DNA from 4 places in the Litchfieldia luteola genome. Region 1 is predicted to be linked to each of the others. Evidence: riboswitches for the same ligand, from Rfam matches in the RefSeq annotation. Region 1 holds a riboswitch; each other region holds the start of a gene.
The links. Region 1 has a riboswitch for cyclic di-GMP ahead of J2Z26_RS15300 (hypothetical protein). Riboswitches for the same ligand answer to the same signal wherever they lie in the genome.

Region 1 (4,505 bases):
AATAGTGCAGCTTGCGTTCGATCAGCTAAATCCAATTTAGAAAGGATTTGGCTGACATGTTTTTTCACTGTATATTCTGTAATAAATAAGTCCTCTGCAATTTCTTTATTAGACATTCCTTTTCCAAGTGCTTTTAAAACTTCTAATTCCTTAGGGGTAAGTTCATCTAAACTATTGTCCACATCCGTAACCGGATTATCCATCATATATTCCATTAACGCTGGATCATAATATTTTCTACCCCTTAATACAACTTCAATGGCATATAATAAGTCTTCAGGCATTGCATCCTTTAAACAGAAACCATCAACATTTCCGGTTTTAGCTTTTTTAATATCTTCCTTTGTGGAGGAAGAAGTTACAATAATGAACTTCCCTTTATATCCTCTTTCTGTAGCTTGTTTTACTAGATCTAGTCCATACTCTTTACCTAGGTTAAGATCTACTAAAGCTACATCTGGCTTAGTCTCTTCTAATAGAGATAATGCCTCACGAATCGAGGAAGCTTCACCAACAAACTCTAAATTTTGCCCCATGCTTATGATTGTTTGAATTCCTTGCCTAACAAGAGGATGATCATCAATTATTAACACTTTACTCATTTATAATTCCTCCATTTCACTAGAATGAGAGGTAGCTAAACTACTTTTAAAGAGATAGGTAAAATTCCCATCTAATATGAAATAGATAGATTGATCTTTCTTCTCTTTGTATGTAAAAACAGACAGTTCCTTTTCATCCGCTAACCTAATTAAATCATCAATTGTTGGAACGTGAAGTGGTTTCATATTTTCCATATCAGGTTTTTCTGTTAATTGAATAATATGTGATTTATATTTATTGTCGATATGTTTTTTTCTATCTCTTTTTGTAGTAATCCACTGACGTAGTCCTAATGGTTTAATAGTTCGATATAATAACATAATGGGAATAAAAAGAAGTGGAGTTATTATCAATAGTGCCAATCTTAGCGTAACCCACTCTAGCTGAATTCCAAATAACTGAAAGTTGCGCAAGTGTTCTATTGTATTCATGACTTCACTTACGTTATCAAATTCAAGTGTTTCATTTTGTAGGCTAAATAAATAACTTTGATAATTAAATAAGACACTACCTTCTTTATCTAAAGCATAGACATTATCTCGATATGTTATAAAACCTTCAACAACTGGGATAACTTGAACACTATACTTACCACTAACTTTTACTTCTTTCTCTGTTTGTTCAATAAAATCTTGAATAGCCTGTGGATCAACCTTAAAAGTTTCATTAATTAACTCAAGATTTATGCCCTCAGTTTTAAACTCTTGTTCTTCTACTAGATTAAACTCCTTTTCCCATATTTCTTCAGCAATGACTTTTAATATTACTTTGTATGTACCTTCTACTTGTATAGGTTCATTCGATACAATTATTTTATCAACTGATAAATCTATGCTATTAGTGATTGAACCAATCACAACTTTAGGTGGAGGAGAAATAAGTCCCCCTTCAGGGTAGAGCGTGCTTGGTTTACTATCAACCGAGTATGAAAAGATTGTTTTGTCTTGAATTAGGTTTTCTAGTGTTTCTTGCTTTATTGTGGTTGGAGTTACTAAAGTATAAAAAGTGGTAAAAAGCAGTATAACCCAGACTGAAACCAAAATGAAAAAGCCCTTCTTTCTGGCGGGCTTGAAGGTGCTTTTTTGCGTTTCTAAGTTCACTTAACGTCATCTCCTTGAAGCGTTATCGTATTTAACCATTAAGCTATAAATTTTGAACGATAACTTTTAAGATTCACTCTTCTTTATGTATATCCTTAGAATTAGTGAATCCCGAATTATTTTCTTCTTTATCCTTCTTTAGAAAATCGATACCCGATTTGAATTCGTGCTTAGTTTTTTTATTTTCATCTAAAGCGTTCTGACCTATTGATTCCTCTTCGCCATTTGAAGAATTCTCTTCTTTTGGATCTCCTGAATTTTTCTTGTCTTGTTCTTTGTTAGATTTCTCTACTTTAGATTTAGCTTTTATAAAGATTTGTGTATTAATGATAGCCTCACCACCATCCCATTCGAATGGCAATGGTAGAGTATATAGACTATCTTCTAACTTTACACTCGGTTCTGTATTAACAACTAGTAAAGATACAGTCTCTGCTTCACCTGCAGGTATTACGATATTGTGCAACTTCCATGTGAACAACAAATTATCACTCATGTAATTTAAATTGCCAAGAGAGATGGATTTAGAACTGTTATTTTTAATGGTTAGTGTAGGTTCTACTGGTTTACTACCGTTATTTTCTGCTTCAAAGTTATAATCAGCAGCCTTTATACTAATTAGGGCATTTTCTTCATCAACTACTGAGTATGCAGTACTATTATTAATTGTTGCAGTCGAAAAGCTATAAGTTTGGTGCAAAAATCCTGTAGCTCCTAATGCACATACACTTGCAATCAACAAACGTTTCATTCAAGTTCCTCCCTTCATCCCATAAAAAAACCTAATCAAGTTCTTCAAATGAAGGTAGTCTGATTAGGTCGGTTGCACCAATTGCTCCATACGACCCAGGTGCCCAGATAAAGGTCGTATCTCCTCGCGTTCCTCTTAATATAAATTATATGTATATAATTTAAGTATATTTCCGTATTTTTGTAATTACTAACAGTTTATTACAAACTTACCCAATTGTATACCATCCTTAGGTGCTAATCCCCTCCTACTTCAGTATGAGATTATAGTAATATTTCCTTACGACAAGATGTGACATTTTTTTGAAGTTTACTCTGATATACTGTCTCTGTATTGGTTACAAAATGTAGAAAAGTAGGGGATTAAGTGTGTCTACTTTATATAAAGAGCTAAATGTTTTCGTAATAGGAATAAGATGGGTACTCCTGTTCACAGGTCTTTTGACCTACACAAATGGTGATGGAGTAATTGACCTGTCATTTCTACTAATAGTGGTCATTAACTTTTATTATAGTGTACTAATAAATAAAAAATTTTCAAATAAAATACTTGTTATGCTAGTTATTACAATCGATCTGTGTGCCAATCTCTTTCTCCTTTGGCAAACCGGAGGACTAGATAGTCCGTTTTTATATTACTCAATTACTAGTCTACTTTGGTTTAAGAACTTTTTCGCTTGGAAAAAGTACTACCTGATAACGTCCATATTCCTGTTACTTCTTCCAATAGTTTTAAGTAGTCTGTATCAGGTGTCAGTTGGACTATACTTATCTAAAAACGTAGATTATACATTCTATCTAATTGTATTCTATAGTATGGTATTTACGCTAAATTTATACTCAACGTATATATCAAAACATTATAAAAAACTTGTACATTTTTATTCATTTACAGGAAGTGAAGAACTGCCATCTTATGAAAAATTACTTTCTAGAATGGTAGAAAAAAAACAAGTCTATCTTTGCCTAAACCCCATATATGCCACTCACATAAATAACAGTTGGGAGCAAAATTACTACTATAATTACTTAGTTCAACAATTCGGACAAGCCAAGATAAGTAGGGTCTTAAATATTTCATCTTACAGTGGTGAAAGAAAAACATTTTATGTTCACGCTCTTAATGATAAGAATTGGGGATATCTTTTAGTTGAGGGATCAAATCAAGTATCTATGGCAACAAAAATCTACACAAAACTAATTAGTCAATTGGTGCAAATTAAAATAACTAATCTTGAGCAAGTAGAAGAAGTGAAAAAGAAAGCACTAAAAGAAGAAAGAGATAAAATTGCCCAAGATATCCATGATGGTATAGCACAACAGCTATTTTTTATTTCAATTCAATTATTCCAACTCAAAAATAAACTCCCAGAAGATACAAAGAGAGAGCTAGAGTCCATATTAAATAGTGTTGAAACTCAGGTAAAAGAGACTCACCAAGGTATTCGAAACTACATTGGGGAATTAAAGAATGAGAAAAGACAGTTTCACTTATTTCATGCTGTTGAAAATCTACTTGAAAGATTAACAGAAAACAAGGATATAGAACCACGATTTATCATGAGTGGTTGGATACCTGAGGAGAAGATTGAAATTGAGGAATCCATTTTTCACTTGATTGAAGAAGCATCTAATAATGTCATTAAACACGCCAATGCTTCTGAATTACAAGTATCTATTGAAGTTTCAAGTATACAATGGAAAATCATGATTCGGGATAATGGTAAGGGAATTGAAAATCTAGCAGTATCAAAAGGTAAGAGGGATAGTTACGGTTTGGGCGGTATGGTTGATCGGATAGAAAAGCTTGGTGGAACCTTAACAATAAAATCTGAAACCAATAAAGGGACTACTGTCCTTGTCTTTATACCGAGAGAGAGGAGTAGGGCTTATGCATAGAGTGGTTGTGGCAGACGATCATCAAATTGTAAAAGATGGATTAAAAATATTGTTGGGTGCTTCACAGGAGTTTGAAGTTGTCGGAGAGGCATGTAATGGTGATGAAGCAGTGGAAAAAACAATACGCACAAAGCCGGATCTTCTTTTAACCGA
Region 2 (4,505 bases), on a different contig from region 1:
GAATGAAAGAACAGTTAATGAGATTACAAGGATCCCACTAAATGGAACAATTTGATGGGAATAAATATCCCTTTGGATATTATCTAAAAGGTTTGGCCAAGATTCAGAACCATTCACAATGTTGAAACCGCCGAATTCTCCTGGCTCAAATACAACATTGATAAAGATTCCAATAACCCCTAACTGTGCAATCAAAAACAGCACTCGCCCTAGTTCATTAACAATTATCGTCACCAGTTGTGGACTTAAATTTGGTAGTAGGTATTTCTTAGACAACCCTATAGGACTGTTACCTACCACTATTCCCGCTTCATAATAATTTGTTTGTGTAATACTTACTACTAGTTTATGGACTGTCTCTCCTACTCTTCCTACCTCAAGTATTGCTAGTATAACAATGAACCAAAAAGGTCGATTTGGTGAAACAAGGAAAAACGGAATTCCAATGATCATTGCAATTAGAAAAATCGGTGGGATATAGGAAAAGAGTTGATTCCAAATGACTAAAAGTGCCTTTATCAATCGACTGTACGCTGCGCCAAAACCTAAAATAACCCCTAAGAGCATTCTGATAATCACAATACTAAAAATGATAATCATTGTTTCTCTTGCACCCATTACTAACCTACTTAACAAATCAACCCCACGGCTGTCGCTTCCTAGAAGGTACTCTTTTGAGGGTGGATATGGGGGTACAATAATCGTATTATCTTCTAAAAACTCAAACTTCTTTTCCGTTAATTCACTGTCAATAAATGGTGTATAAGGACCTATAAATGCAATTAGTATAATCAGGGCTAGTATGGTTACCCCTGCTAAAAATGTAAACTTTCTCATATTCCTGTTCCTGTTCCTTTCGGTGAAATCAGTGAATGAATAATTTTGAAGAAGGTATTAGCAAAGAAAATAATGAGAGTAAACATGATTACAAACCCGAATTTCGCATTGATATCTGCTCTTAGAAAATGGAAGGCAGCACCACGATAGTTTGACAGATATTCTACAATAAATAAATTGGATAAAACATAAAGTGTTAATGTGTTACTGTTCACTACTATTTTTTGGAGTGCATTTTTTAACATATGTAAATTAACGATTTTGAAATAACTTACTCCTTTAGAACGTGCTGTATTAATGTAATCCATTTTCTCTTCTTCTACTAAACTTGTATACGTAATATTTGCAATAAAAAACAAAGGGTAGATTGCTAGAAAGATGATACCCACAATTTGATTATCTATCTTTTCATGTCCATATAAGTCAACGTGTGGAAACACTCCGATTTGATATAGAAACATTAGTAATAATTGTAGGAAAATCATAAAAAATAAATCAGGAATCGATAACATCATCCAAGTTGTACCACTCCCAACTCCGACTCTTTTTCCCTTCACTAAAAAATCAAATACCCCTTTAATAATTCCGAAAAAGAAGCCTATTAATATTGCCGGAATAATTAACTTTAAGCTTCTAAGTGTCATTTCCATAACATGTGTTTCTATGGTATCTCCAGTCTTATAAAGACCTAATCCTCCGTTTTCCTCCAAGGCGATGAAGAAGTCTTTTACATTTGTGATATGGTCATTAAAATTATAATGATAAACTGCATCTTCAAGTTGCCCAGTTGTATCTGCAACAAGGCTATAGTCTCTTGGAATTAAGATAATAAGTAATAAAAAGCATGCAGCTAACATCCATAACACAAACTGTTTTATCACCCCGATAACGATGTCTTTCATCTTGCTCCCCCTGTTCTAAAAAGCTAAGTTCACTTTCTATCTAGCTTAGCTTTATATAAAATGCCTAGTCTGCACTGGCTGATTCTTCAATAATGCCCTCTTTCGTGACACGGTAATGCAGGATTTGCCCATTTTTTACATAATAAATTGAAAACACATCAACAATGTCATCGTCTCCAAATTCTACAGTTAATTGTGCCTTCATTTGCCCACTTTGAAGACCTGAAACATCAACTGAAATGACACCTTCTTCATAGACGTAATTTTCGTTTGCAAAATCATATCTCCAAACTAGATATTGATTCGCATTAACTGATACAGCAGGTTCTCCGTAAAGGTTCTTTATTTCCTCTTGATTTAGACCAAGTAAATTTTCACCTTTAATCGAATCAACTAGACTTTCTTCGGGTTTTTCTTCATTATCCTTGGTATCTTTCGTATCCTTTTTATTTTCCTCATCCTCAGTTTTTGAAGGATCTTCCTTCTCTATCTCGTTACTAGGAGAAGATTCACTAGGGTTAGGCTCGGTTGGACCATTCGCATCAGTAGACTGCTCTTTATTACTGCAAGCAATTAAACTCGCTATAATTAGTCCAATGACTAAGAATTTACTCTGTTTCAAAGCTACACATCCCTTGTTAGTTTTATTTCTTGTTATACTATTTAAATATATTAATTTTCAAAATTAATTAAAATTTTTTAATAGTTAACATTTTATATTTTACAAACAAATAACAAAAAAAGGAAGTGATTTTCACAATTATATTTCAATTTCATTACAATTAATTTACAAAAAAACTCTCAATAAGTGTAAACATCACTTTTTGAGAGTTTTTTTGTTAACCTTGTTTATTAACCGGTACAATATTGTCAATTTCATTTAGTAGATAATGTTCTACCATTTTAGTATCTTCCTTGTATATGAGAAGGCTTTCTCCATTGAATTGAACGATTCTGCCAAGGACTTCTTTGCGACCTACTTTCTTTAATACCACTTCAATATATAGTAACTGATTATTGTTAACCCAGTTTTGAATTTGTTCATTGAACGTATCCATCTTTAATTCCTCCCTTTGCTAGCTCAAACAGATCTGGATTGCATTGTGTATTATGTCTTCTGCGAAAATTAGCACACTTATATAAAGAGGATGTTTTACTAATAAAACAAAAAACCACCTTTATAGGTGGATTATGTCGTAAATGATCCATCCCACGGCGACCCGGCTATCATAGCAAAAGATTGCGTTAGACCCGAAGTTTTGCGTCCCTACCTTTCGATAGGTTTGCCATTATCAGAGATAAGTTTTAGCATATAATATTTAATTTTAACATTATTTATAGGGAAATAAATCACTCCAAAATTAACCAATCCCCTTTTAATTCTATTTCCAACAAAAATAGCCCCACAAGATGAATGTCTTGTAGGGCTATTTATTAGTTTTCCTGAACTTCTTTACGATTTTTCTTGAACATCTTAGATAAGACTTCATATACGATAGGAACAATAATAAGTGTTAATAAGGTTGAACTTGTTAGTCCACCAATTACTGTTATTCCAAGTCCTTTAGAAATCAATCCGCCTCCACCCTCAGAGCTGATTGCAAGAGGTATCAAGGCACCAATTGTAGCAATTGCAGTCATAAGGATTGGACGAAGACGTGTTGCTCCTGCCTCTAGGATTGCTTCACGCATCGATAAACCATCACGTTCCATATGAATAATACGGTCTACAAGTACAATAGCATTTGTTACGACAATACCTATCAACATTAATAGACCCATCATAACAGAAACTGAAATTGTTTCACCTGCAATCAATAAGCCGACAAAAGATCCGATAACAGCAAATGGTAGAGAGAATAGAATAGCAAATGGAGCCACACCCTCTCCAAAAGTCACAACCAGAATGAAGTACACAATCGCAATAGCTGCAAGCATCGCTAGCCCAAGCTGCGTGAATGTCTCATTCATATCAGCTGCTACCCCAGCTACACCGACAGTTACACCCTTTGGTAAATCTAGTTGATCAATTGCTTTATCTACTTCATTAGTTGCTTTTGAAATATCATCACCAATAATCGTTCCTGATACGCTTGCATAGTATTCACCTTTACTACGAGCTAGTGTATTTAGAGTTGTGCCTTTTTCCACAGTTACAAGGTCTGAAAGTGGCATCATTGTACCAAGAGCAGTCGGTACTTGTGTTGCTAGTATATCATCAATTGACTTCGGCACAGCCGCTTGTTCCTGTTGTAGAATCACTTCTAGAGTATCTCCGTCTTTTTCAACAGTAGTAATAACCTCTTCCGTTGATGAAGGCCTTAACATCATGACAATTTGCCCTGTTGTTAAACCGTACTGTAATAATTCGTCTTGCTTTACCTTGAATGTATATTCTACATACGCATCCTCTGCACTTGATGAAACATCTTCTAAACTACTATTTTCTGCCATAACGTCTTCTAACATCTTTACTGCTTCATTTAAATCATTCAAATTTTCACTGTATAAAGTATAGCTTAGTTCATTTGTTGACATTGACATTGAAGTAAAGTTTTGACTTTTCCATTCACCACTTTGGCCAATGTTAAATACATATTCTTCAATATCTTCACGGACACCAGGGAAATCTTCCATTTTTGGATCAAAGATAAGATACATTAATGCCCCATCTCCACTTCCACCCATCATGGCAGTCATTGGGTCTCCACTTTCAGTGACAGATAATTGTACGATATCGATGTCGTCATGTTGTAATAACTCTTC
Region 3 (4,505 bases), on a different contig from region 1:
TACCAATATGTAATAAATTAACTTCCAAAGACCATTATAAACATTTTTTAGGAAAATACACCTATAAATTAGCATTTTATCCAATATTTACAAAGTGTTTACATTTTGAATTTACCGATAATTCGCAAACCACAAAAAAGACACCCTATTGGATGTCTAATACTTACCTTATGCATCAATATAGAAAACAAAGTCCGGATGTATATACATTACCTCAAAATCAGGATTATCTTTTAAATTAGTATATAAATCTTCTGGAGCAAACCATAAATGGTCATTCGGAAACTCATAATCTGCTCCATAATAATAACTTAACCAGATTAATTTCGAGCAGTAGATATAGTTCCATTCATCTTCTAAAGGTGTATTGAGAGTAAATAGAAAGATAGGCTTTGCAATCCCTTTTTCCTTGTTCTCATTAAAGGTTTCCAAGTAGTTTAATGCATACTTAGCTGCCTTTTCACCCATCTCTTTATTCTTCGGCCGGAAGTGTGCAAACAATTTATGATTATTAAAAAAGTTTTCTACAGGTACCTTTCGAATAATCGGGTTTGTAACCACGCCTTCTACGATACTACTCTCATCTACAACCATAGCAGAATGCCCCATATACCCATAAGGAAGACCATTTAAGTTATCACAGGCAACAAGAATATCGCCCGCTCGGAAATAGGTTTCACGTTCCGAAAAACGTAGATCTCCAATATCGTATGTTTCATAGATTCTCTTAATGTAACCATCAATCATCACATCTGCTTGAATAAGTAACTTATGATTAAAGTTATTTCTCGAGTTGATGATAATGGAATCAATAAACGACATATGTCCCATATGCTGATTGTCTAAAAAGATGGAGATATTCATCAGGTTAACCTGGTCATCTTTCTTATCTATCTTAATTTTCCGCTCATCCCTATACACATTAAAATACTGCTGCATTCTTTCCCCTCCCACAAAAGCTAAACTAGGATATCTAAACTGTGAGGGCGTGATTTATTTTTAACCGATTAAAATTGGACCGACTATTTGCCCAAACTAAAATCGAAATCAAAATCAGGATCAAAATTAAAGTATGCTTGAGTTGTAGGGTTTACTTGAAAATCACTCAATAACTTTGGATTAATCTGAGTTTGTGGATTGACCTCTAGGCTTGGGTTTACTTGTGTCCATGGGTTTACCTGTACATTTGGATTAACTTGCATACTTGGATTTACTTGTGTATACGGACTTACATTCACATAAGGGTTAATTTGTGTCGTTGGATTCATTTGCAATAATGGCTGTAACATTGAATCATATTGCATGATTTCATTATAGTTCTTGTAATATTTTGTGTAAGCTTCCTGCATTTGAGCTAAACAATTCTGCCTTTTTTTCATAAGTTGTTCATAATTCATAGTCAAATACCTCCTTTTATTATTCAGTTCATGCTATGAAAAAATAGATTAATAGGTAACACGTCCTGACAAGAATGGGCTTTATAAAAATAGAAAAACCTAGGTACACGTATCCTAGGTATGTTAAAAGTTATGTTTTTTTAGTTGTAAATCAAGAACAATGTTTCCAAATGGAATGAAGGCTACGATAAATGCACTAATAGCCCATTTTAATGACCAACGGATTTTATAGGTTGTATAGGCTATAACAATTACATATAGAGTAAATAGCCCACCGTGAATTGCGCCAACAACGCTGACGACTTGAGGCATGTCTAAAAAATACTTTAGTGGCATTGCAATAAATACAAGAAACAGAAGAGAACCACCTTCAAGAAATCCCATCGTTCTAAAGCGGCCTAGCGGTGTATGTAACATTTTTAAAAGATCCTCCTAGAATAATTCTATCCTCTAACTATATACTATTTTAATCTTTACCTCTATAACTATATTATTGAAAAAATCTCCAATAAAAAAGACCAACCTGTGAAGTTGATCATTTAACACTCTATATTTTGTTTAAGTAATTGATTTAATCTCTCTTCTGCTCTGTCTTTGTCCATATCTAATCCCATTAAAAAGTGTAACAATGGATCCTTTTTTGCAAATTGTCTCATAGAATAATACGCTTTTGGCTTACTATATTTAAATACGGTCATCACTTCAATGGTTGGCAATTGCCCCTCATCTACTTTTGTTCGTAAAAATTGTTTAATAAAATATGCGAAATCGTACGTTGAACTTGGGCGGTCCGGCATTCTATCTAATAACTGATAGAAATGTTGGATGGTTTCAATTAACTCGATATTCCTTTCCATAAGTCCCCCTACTTTGTATCCATGAACGAAATTGGCAGAAGGCAATCCTAGTTGTCCAACTTTAGACCCGTGACTTTGCCCTCATCTTTCAATAAGTTTGCCCTAGATTACTAAAATAGTACCATTTCCTTATCTTTCAATCAATCTATTTTAGGTAAAAAGTATAGTTTATTCTGAAAAATAGAACTGTATTTCTTATCCATTTCCATTTATTATAATAAAGGAATCTAATTTAATTTAAATGGGGGAATAACTTCATGCTAAAAGCTCAACAATTACACGATATTGAATCCCTTCAAAAGGTTTGCGAATCGCATGACAATCTTAAACTAAAATTAAATTGGGATATGCTACGTTCCAGAGGTAGTCAAGAGCCAGAAGACTTTTTCATGTATGAATCCTCTTTACTGGTAGGTTTCATTGGAATCTATGGATTCGGTGATAAGGTTGAGCTATGTGGAATGGTTCACCCCAATTTTAGAAACAACGGTATCTTTACTAAACTCTTTCAACAAGCCATTGAAGCTTGTAAAAATCAAGGTTTTGAGAGAATCCTACTGAATGCTCCAGCTGATTCAGTTTCAGCAAGCGAGTTTCTAAAGAAATTACCCTGTATTTATTCTATTTCTGAATATCAAATGAAATACAATCACACTCCATTAGAATGCAACAATGACATTGTTTTGAGGCAAGCTTCTTCTTTACAAGACAAAGTAGCTGCGATTGAGTTAGATATGAAGTGTTTTGATATGACTGAAGAAGCAGCAAAATCTTTTAATGAAAGAGTACTAGAAGAAGGTACATATTATATTATTGAAGTGGAAGGGAAAACGGTTGGTAAAATCCGCGTTTACCGTGAACACGGGGAAAGTTGGATTTATAGTTTCGCTGTTTATCCTGAATACCAAGGAAAAGGGATTGGACGTAAAGCATTGACCAACGTTGTATTAGATGAAGCAAAACATGTACAAGATATTTATTTAGAGGTTGAAATAAAAAACGAACATGCACTTGGGTTATATAAATCCTGTGGGTTTGAACAATTCCACACTCAGGATTATTATGTGTATAAAGGGTAAAAAACACCTGAACACGCTGACTTGTTCGTTGTCAGCGCGTTTGATTTCCCCTAAAATACTCTTTTATTACCTTTTACACCTTACAAAATGTCTTCCATCCATCTGAAAACAGTTCTTGATTCACAGCCTCAACGATACGAACCGCACATACCTCTAATTTTTCATTAAAAGTATTTACTTCAACATCATACATTTCTCCGTTCTGGTGTACAAAGTTCAACTGAATTTTCGCTTGTCCTACCGTTCGATCGCCACGTTCACGTTCACGACGCTCTAATTCTTCTAACGGGCATTGAACCCCAACAAACAGTACTGGATAATCTTGAAGGGTTTCAGTCGCACTTTTCAAGCTTACGTTGTCATGTAAAACATCATCTATTATTAGATTTACACCTTTATCTGAAAACATCTTAATCGTTTGATGATAAAAAACCTCAGTCGCAATGGGAATCAAACGTTCATTCTGTCGATCCTCCATTTTCTCGATGATATAATCAAAATCATCCAATGAGAAATGAAAGTAATTCGGTAAAAGCTTAATCAGTTCTTTACTTAAGCTCGTTTTACCAGAACTTGATACACCATTTAAATAGATAATCTTCCCTTTGTTCATCTTTTGTGTAGTCCCCTTATGTTTTTTGAATGATTATATCGTTTTTTTAAGTAGAACACTAGTTTTTAAAAAAACATATCAGTCCTCTACCTCAACCCTAACAATCGTCTGTAGCTTGGAGGGCTCATTACAAAAAGGCTGATTAATATAAATCTCTCGATGAGATCGATTCTTTACGACTAACCCATTCTCCTTACAAAAATTCAATACATCTTCAAGCGTTTCATATACATTGTTATATGAACCTACATGTAGTGCCTGAACACAACGGCCCTGATGGTTATTCTTCAAGTAAACAGGAACTCTGACACTCCTCTTTCTGAACTCAAGTTCCTGTATTGCTTCACTAAACATACCTTCAGTAATTAAATTTGGGACCTGCATCATTGCTGTCCACTCACCTATTTCACCAGTCCAAATCACTTCTAAAGGCATTAGCTTAAACTTGTAATCCATCCCAAGTTTTGTCATGTCCTTTAACCGATTAACGACACGAGAGATTGACCAGATCGTATCACCATCGTGCATTCGGTAAACATTTCTCTCTCCCTCTCCATGT
Region 4 (4,505 bases), on a different contig from region 1:
GCGTGCAGCAACAGGAAATTCATAAGTTTTTAGAACGGTATTTTACCGCAAACGAATGTGAAATTCTTGAACGACATGAAGCTTTTATGAATGTGCAACTAACAGTTGAACTTGATAAGCAACTAATGAACCGCCCTTTTTACTGGCATTACCTTGAAAAAACAAACGGAGTTCCTAATCCAATGCAGTTAACCGTAATTACAGATCAAAAGCGTGCACCTGATGACTTGAAGGGTGATGTCGTTCACTTCGGGGCTCCGAGACTTCATCAAATTTTTGAATCGACTAGGTCACTTGGAGGATACATCCGCTTATACCAGGATGTTTCGGTGCAAACTCCGGGTAATGTCCCGCTTCACCCCTGGTTAGGTTTAAACGTTAAAGTGTCCTATCAATGTGATAAGAAGAAGGATTTACTTCTGTCACTCGGATTGCATTTAATTAGTGGGTCAATTATTGAAAACTTTCAAGAGACAATGGGTAGTATCTCACTAAAAGCCAAAATTCCAGACTATTGCTTTACGATGTCACCGTTGATAAAACCACAAAGTGGCTTGAATAGAATAAAGCAGTATATTACAAACATGGTAGAAGCAGATGATCATACATGGGCTGATAGAGCTAGAAATCGATGGGATGAGGATTTAGCTCTCCTTAATCATTTTTATGAAGGCTTGGATGAAATGCCAGAGAGCTATGAGACTGAAAAAGAGGCTTTGAAAGAACAGTATGAGCCTAAGGTAAAAGTAGAGATAATTAATGGTGGGTTGTTTTATTTGCATCAGGATATGTTTAGGAATTAGAAGAGTATTTCTTTCGGGAGATGCTCTTTTTTGCTTGTCTCCCTTTTTTGTGGGTAGTGTTACAAACTTTCGTTCCCAAAATATCGACAAATCATTTGTATTTATTTGGAAAAACTACAAGAAATCTCCTAACAATAATTATCTTTCTGAAGTCTAGATTAGTTACAACTATTGAATATAGGTATATCGTCTTACACATTCGCTATAATTAAACATTTAACGACATTATTTTAGGTTTAAAACCTATTTCTTTTCTAGTTTTCTAAATTTTTTGATATCGACACACTTCAACAACATTGAAGAATACTTCCGATTATACTACATATTATTAATACTAAAGTCGTACATAAATATAACTAACATATGAACTCGTAATTATCACTATCAGATAAAGGCAAACCTATTGAAAGATAGGGACGCAAAGTCACAGATCTAAGGTTGTTCACTCAATGATGATGGCTGGACTGCCTGGAATACTAAAAAGTATTTTGGGAGGAATAATAGGTGAAGGATATTTCAAGTGAAACTGTAGGATTGGATCAAGATTGGGTAGACTTAATTTTAGAGGCAATGGAATTAGGTCTAAATGTCCAGGATATCAAATTATTTCTTGAAGGACAACAACAGGTAGGCTGATGATACGAAATTTTCACATTTTTTGATTTTATACGTTCTTCATATGAAACATTTCCTTCGTTATATGTTATAATATCATGAAGGAGGGTGGAATCTATTATGATTGGTCAACGTATAAAGGAATATCGTTTACAGAAACAAATGTCTTTATCTGTTTTAGCAGAAAATGCAGGTGTTGCAAAGTCGTACTTAAGCTCGATTGAACGCAATCTCCAATCAAATCCTTCCATTCAATTTCTGGAAAAAATATCTGCTGTTCTAGGAGTTTCAGTAAATACACTACTAGGTGAAGCTGATGAACAAAATCAACAGGAACTTGATTCTGAGTGGGCGAAATTAGTAAGAGAAGCAATGCAATCCGGTGTTTCGAAAAAGGATTTTAAAGAATTTCTTGAATTTAATAGATGGAAAATGAATAACAAATAAAATAGCGTTTCGGTGACCCGGAGTCATCAGGAACGCTTTTTATTTTGACATTATATGTATTTAGAAAATGTCGGTTGTTCAGTATAATTATCCTTTTGCATTTTAACAACACTTAGAATAGGTTTAGGTTCCATTGACTGCCTGGCTTTTATATGTGTTATGTCCTTTTGACAGATCGGACATAACCATTCTCCTGTATTACAGCTGCTAAAAGATGGCTTAAAACATCGATTACACACTTTCTTATACATCGTATATCCCTCCGTTTTTGTTTTACTCTATGAATATGCTAGTAAATAAAAGGTAAGAACCAATAACAGTGCACCATTATGACAAGTACGTAGCAAACTGTCGCGCCTTGGGTAAGTCTTTTGATCAAGCTTGAGAGTGGCATTTTTTTTGTGAATATCAATATATAGAGTAATAATGAAAGAACTATTTTAAGTGTTAAAAACAAACCAGGATCGTGTTGATACATTAGGTTCATGATTGGATTGCTTTCACTGATAATTGAAAATTGTAGCCCAATAAAAGTTAGAATTCCGTCGAGTAAATTTAATAGTGCTAAGGTGTGGAATAGTAAAAGCATCTAATCACCCCAATTATTTAAATAAAAAAGACCTTGATTCTGAATCTGTTCTCTCATTCAAGGTCAGTTAGTTGCGCTTAGTATCCAGTTTTCTTTTTCTAGGCAATAATAGTAAACTAGTACCTGACACCATCAATGCTAAGCCACCGAATAGATAGTTATAGATATTGGTAGATGTATCTGGAAGAATTTGTCCATCAACTGGCGCAGATACCAACTCCTCCTCAGTAATCGGTCGTGCTGGTTTCACTTCTTCCTCTAACGAAACCTCACCAGAATCACCTGGAACTTCTGGTTCAACAGGATCTGTGTGATTAACTGGATTCTCAGGGTCTGTTGGATTTTTTGAATCAGTCGGATCCTCTGGATCGGTTGGGTCCACTGGATTAGTCGGGTCCTCTGGATCGGTTGGATCTTCTGGATCAACAGGATCTTCGGGGTCCTCTGGATTCTGTTCTATTTTTGCTTTACCAGTGAACTTAACTTCAAATTTAAACCCCAAGCCCTGAAACTCATTTCCAAGATGGGAAGGAAACATAAATGTAAATTTCAAATCCTCTTGATAAGTAGACTTTAAATATCTTCCACTGATTTCATTGAACTCATGAAGCAACCCATCATACAATATTTCTTTAGAATCAGAAATTGTAAGTTTATATTCTTTGAATAGTGTTTCACTACCACTTTTAAAGTGTATTTTTGTATCATATCTAAAGTCTTTACTTCCTCTGTTTTGAATTGTCAGCACCTTAGATGCAGTACGCCCTGGGGCCATATTTGAAATAGTAAATACTTTAGAATCTGGTGGTAATTCCAGTTCAATTTCTTTTGAATCCGCTAAAACAGTACCAGGAATAAAAGCTACAACTATTAATATGTGAAGAATAATAGTAAAGTTAAATTTCATAGAACTCATCTTCATGGTTGTTGTTCCTCAACTTTTTCTTCCTCTGAATCTGTTTGATCTTCTGAATGCTCTTCATTACTACCTTGACCTTCTTCGTTCTCTTCTGATTTTCCTTCACTACTTTGTTTCTCTTGGTTCTCATTTGAAGTACCTTCGCTATTCTGATCTTCCTCAACCTCTTCATCATTCTGACCATCTTCAATTGTAGATTCCTCAGTGTTTTTTTCTGACTTATGATTCTTTCCCTCTTGACCACACTTCATCCCATTTTCGTTATTTTCATTGGACTTTCCTTTTCCATTTTCTATTGCAGGATCTGGACATTTTTTTTCCTGGGGTATTTCCGTAACAATTCCATCTCCACCTATCACCAATTCATCTGTAAATAAAGAATATGAATCCAATGTAAATAGCTTTATACCTGCTAAAAATAAAAGGGTAACAAAGAGAGAAGTACTGAAAAAATATAGATTTTTTTTCTTTTTGCGTTTAAGATCTTCATGCCTGCTCTTTCTGCTCATGAAAAAAGTCTCCTTTATACCTTTATCTAAAATGGAAAAGTGATATTATTATTAAACTAATTATTTTCTGTATATCTTTTAACACCTTCAATAGGAATTACAACAATCTTGAACTGCATAAATTTCAAGAAATGGCTTGATCACCACATTGTTAAGGTTAGGTTTACTATCATTTTTAAGACTTAGAGTAATTGTAAGGTGTGTGCTCTGATTTGTTCCTAGATATCTAATATCATTGTCATTAAATAAGTTGATCGTGGATATTGAACTAGCAGAGACTTCCGAGAGGATTAGTTTATCTTGAATTTTAACCGTAACCAAATAATTCTCTAATAGATCATCATTAGAAGTATTATTATTTTCTAGTAAAAATTTTATATAAGCATCTAAAACCACCGGCTCTTCCCCCGTGTTCATAACAATAAAATCATCACTCACAGTAATACCTGGTGATAACTTCTCTTCAGAAAACATAAATATATTTTTATTACTAGAAATGGAAAGTGTAGAATTTCTTATATGCCCTAAAATTCCTTCAGAATCAAAAAACCAAGAATATGAACCAAAGCTCGGACCTATCATAATTAGCCCCCCAACTGCAATACCCAAAAAACATGTTTTAA

Region 2: it holds a riboswitch for cyclic di-GMP, as region 1 does, so the genes downstream of both, J2Z26_RS21385 (hypothetical protein) here and J2Z26_RS15300 (hypothetical protein) in region 1, are expected to answer to the same signal.
Region 3: it holds a riboswitch for cyclic di-GMP, as region 1 does, so the genes downstream of both, J2Z26_RS03700 (hypothetical protein) here and J2Z26_RS15300 (hypothetical protein) in region 1, are expected to answer to the same signal.
Region 4: it holds a riboswitch for cyclic di-GMP, as region 1 does, so the genes downstream of both, J2Z26_RS12030 (anti-repressor SinI family protein) here and J2Z26_RS15300 (hypothetical protein) in region 1, are expected to answer to the same signal.

The regions. Positions count from the first base shown of each region.
Region 1 is NZ_JAGGKM010000005.1:138,229-142,733, reverse strand. Features, by position in the region: gene J2Z26_RS15310 (response regulator) at 1-602, opposite strand, end outside; gene J2Z26_RS15305 (DUF5305 family protein) at 603-1,703, opposite strand; gene J2Z26_RS15300 (hypothetical protein) at 1,777-2,454, opposite strand; cyclic di-GMP riboswitch class II at 2,512-2,596, opposite strand; gene J2Z26_RS22435 (sensor histidine kinase) at 2,823-4,352, shown strand; gene J2Z26_RS15290 (response regulator transcription factor) at 4,345-4,505, shown strand, end outside.
Region 2 is NZ_JAGGKM010000013.1:12,648-17,152, reverse strand. Features, by position in the region: gene J2Z26_RS21400 (ABC transporter permease subunit) at 1-837, opposite strand, end outside; gene J2Z26_RS21395 (ABC transporter permease subunit) at 834-1,739, opposite strand; gene J2Z26_RS21390 (hypothetical protein) at 1,804-2,361, opposite strand; gene J2Z26_RS21385 (hypothetical protein) at 2,579-2,797, opposite strand; cyclic di-GMP riboswitch class I at 2,951-3,037, opposite strand; gene J2Z26_RS21380 (efflux RND transporter permease subunit) at 3,174-4,505, opposite strand, start outside.
Region 3 is NZ_JAGGKM010000001.1:713,566-718,070, reverse strand. Features, by position in the region: gene J2Z26_RS03715 (C40 family peptidase) at 169-939, opposite strand; gene J2Z26_RS03710 (hypothetical protein) at 1,023-1,397, opposite strand; gene J2Z26_RS03705 (DUF3817 domain-containing protein) at 1,521-1,814, opposite strand; gene J2Z26_RS03700 (hypothetical protein) at 1,937-2,254, opposite strand; cyclic di-GMP riboswitch class I at 2,285-2,366, opposite strand; gene J2Z26_RS03695 (GNAT family N-acetyltransferase) at 2,512-3,333, shown strand; partial or broken gene J2Z26_RS03690 (phosphotransferase-like protein) at 3,407-3,952, opposite strand; gene J2Z26_RS22370 (GyrI-like domain-containing protein) at 4,025-4,505, opposite strand, start outside.
Region 4 is NZ_JAGGKM010000004.1:6,650-11,154, forward strand. Features, by position in the region: gene J2Z26_RS12020 (DEAD/DEAH box helicase) at 1-25, shown strand, start outside; gene J2Z26_RS12025 (YqhG family protein) at 3-803, shown strand; cyclic di-GMP riboswitch class I at 1,187-1,275, shown strand; gene J2Z26_RS12030 (anti-repressor SinI family protein) at 1,317-1,439, shown strand; gene J2Z26_RS12035 (helix-turn-helix domain-containing protein) at 1,539-1,865, shown strand; gene J2Z26_RS22495 (DUF5658 family protein) at 2,155-2,454, opposite strand; gene J2Z26_RS12040 (LPXTG cell wall anchor domain-containing protein) at 2,522-3,361, opposite strand; gene J2Z26_RS12045 (hypothetical protein) at 3,373-3,882, opposite strand; gene J2Z26_RS12050 (hypothetical protein) at 3,970-4,464, opposite strand.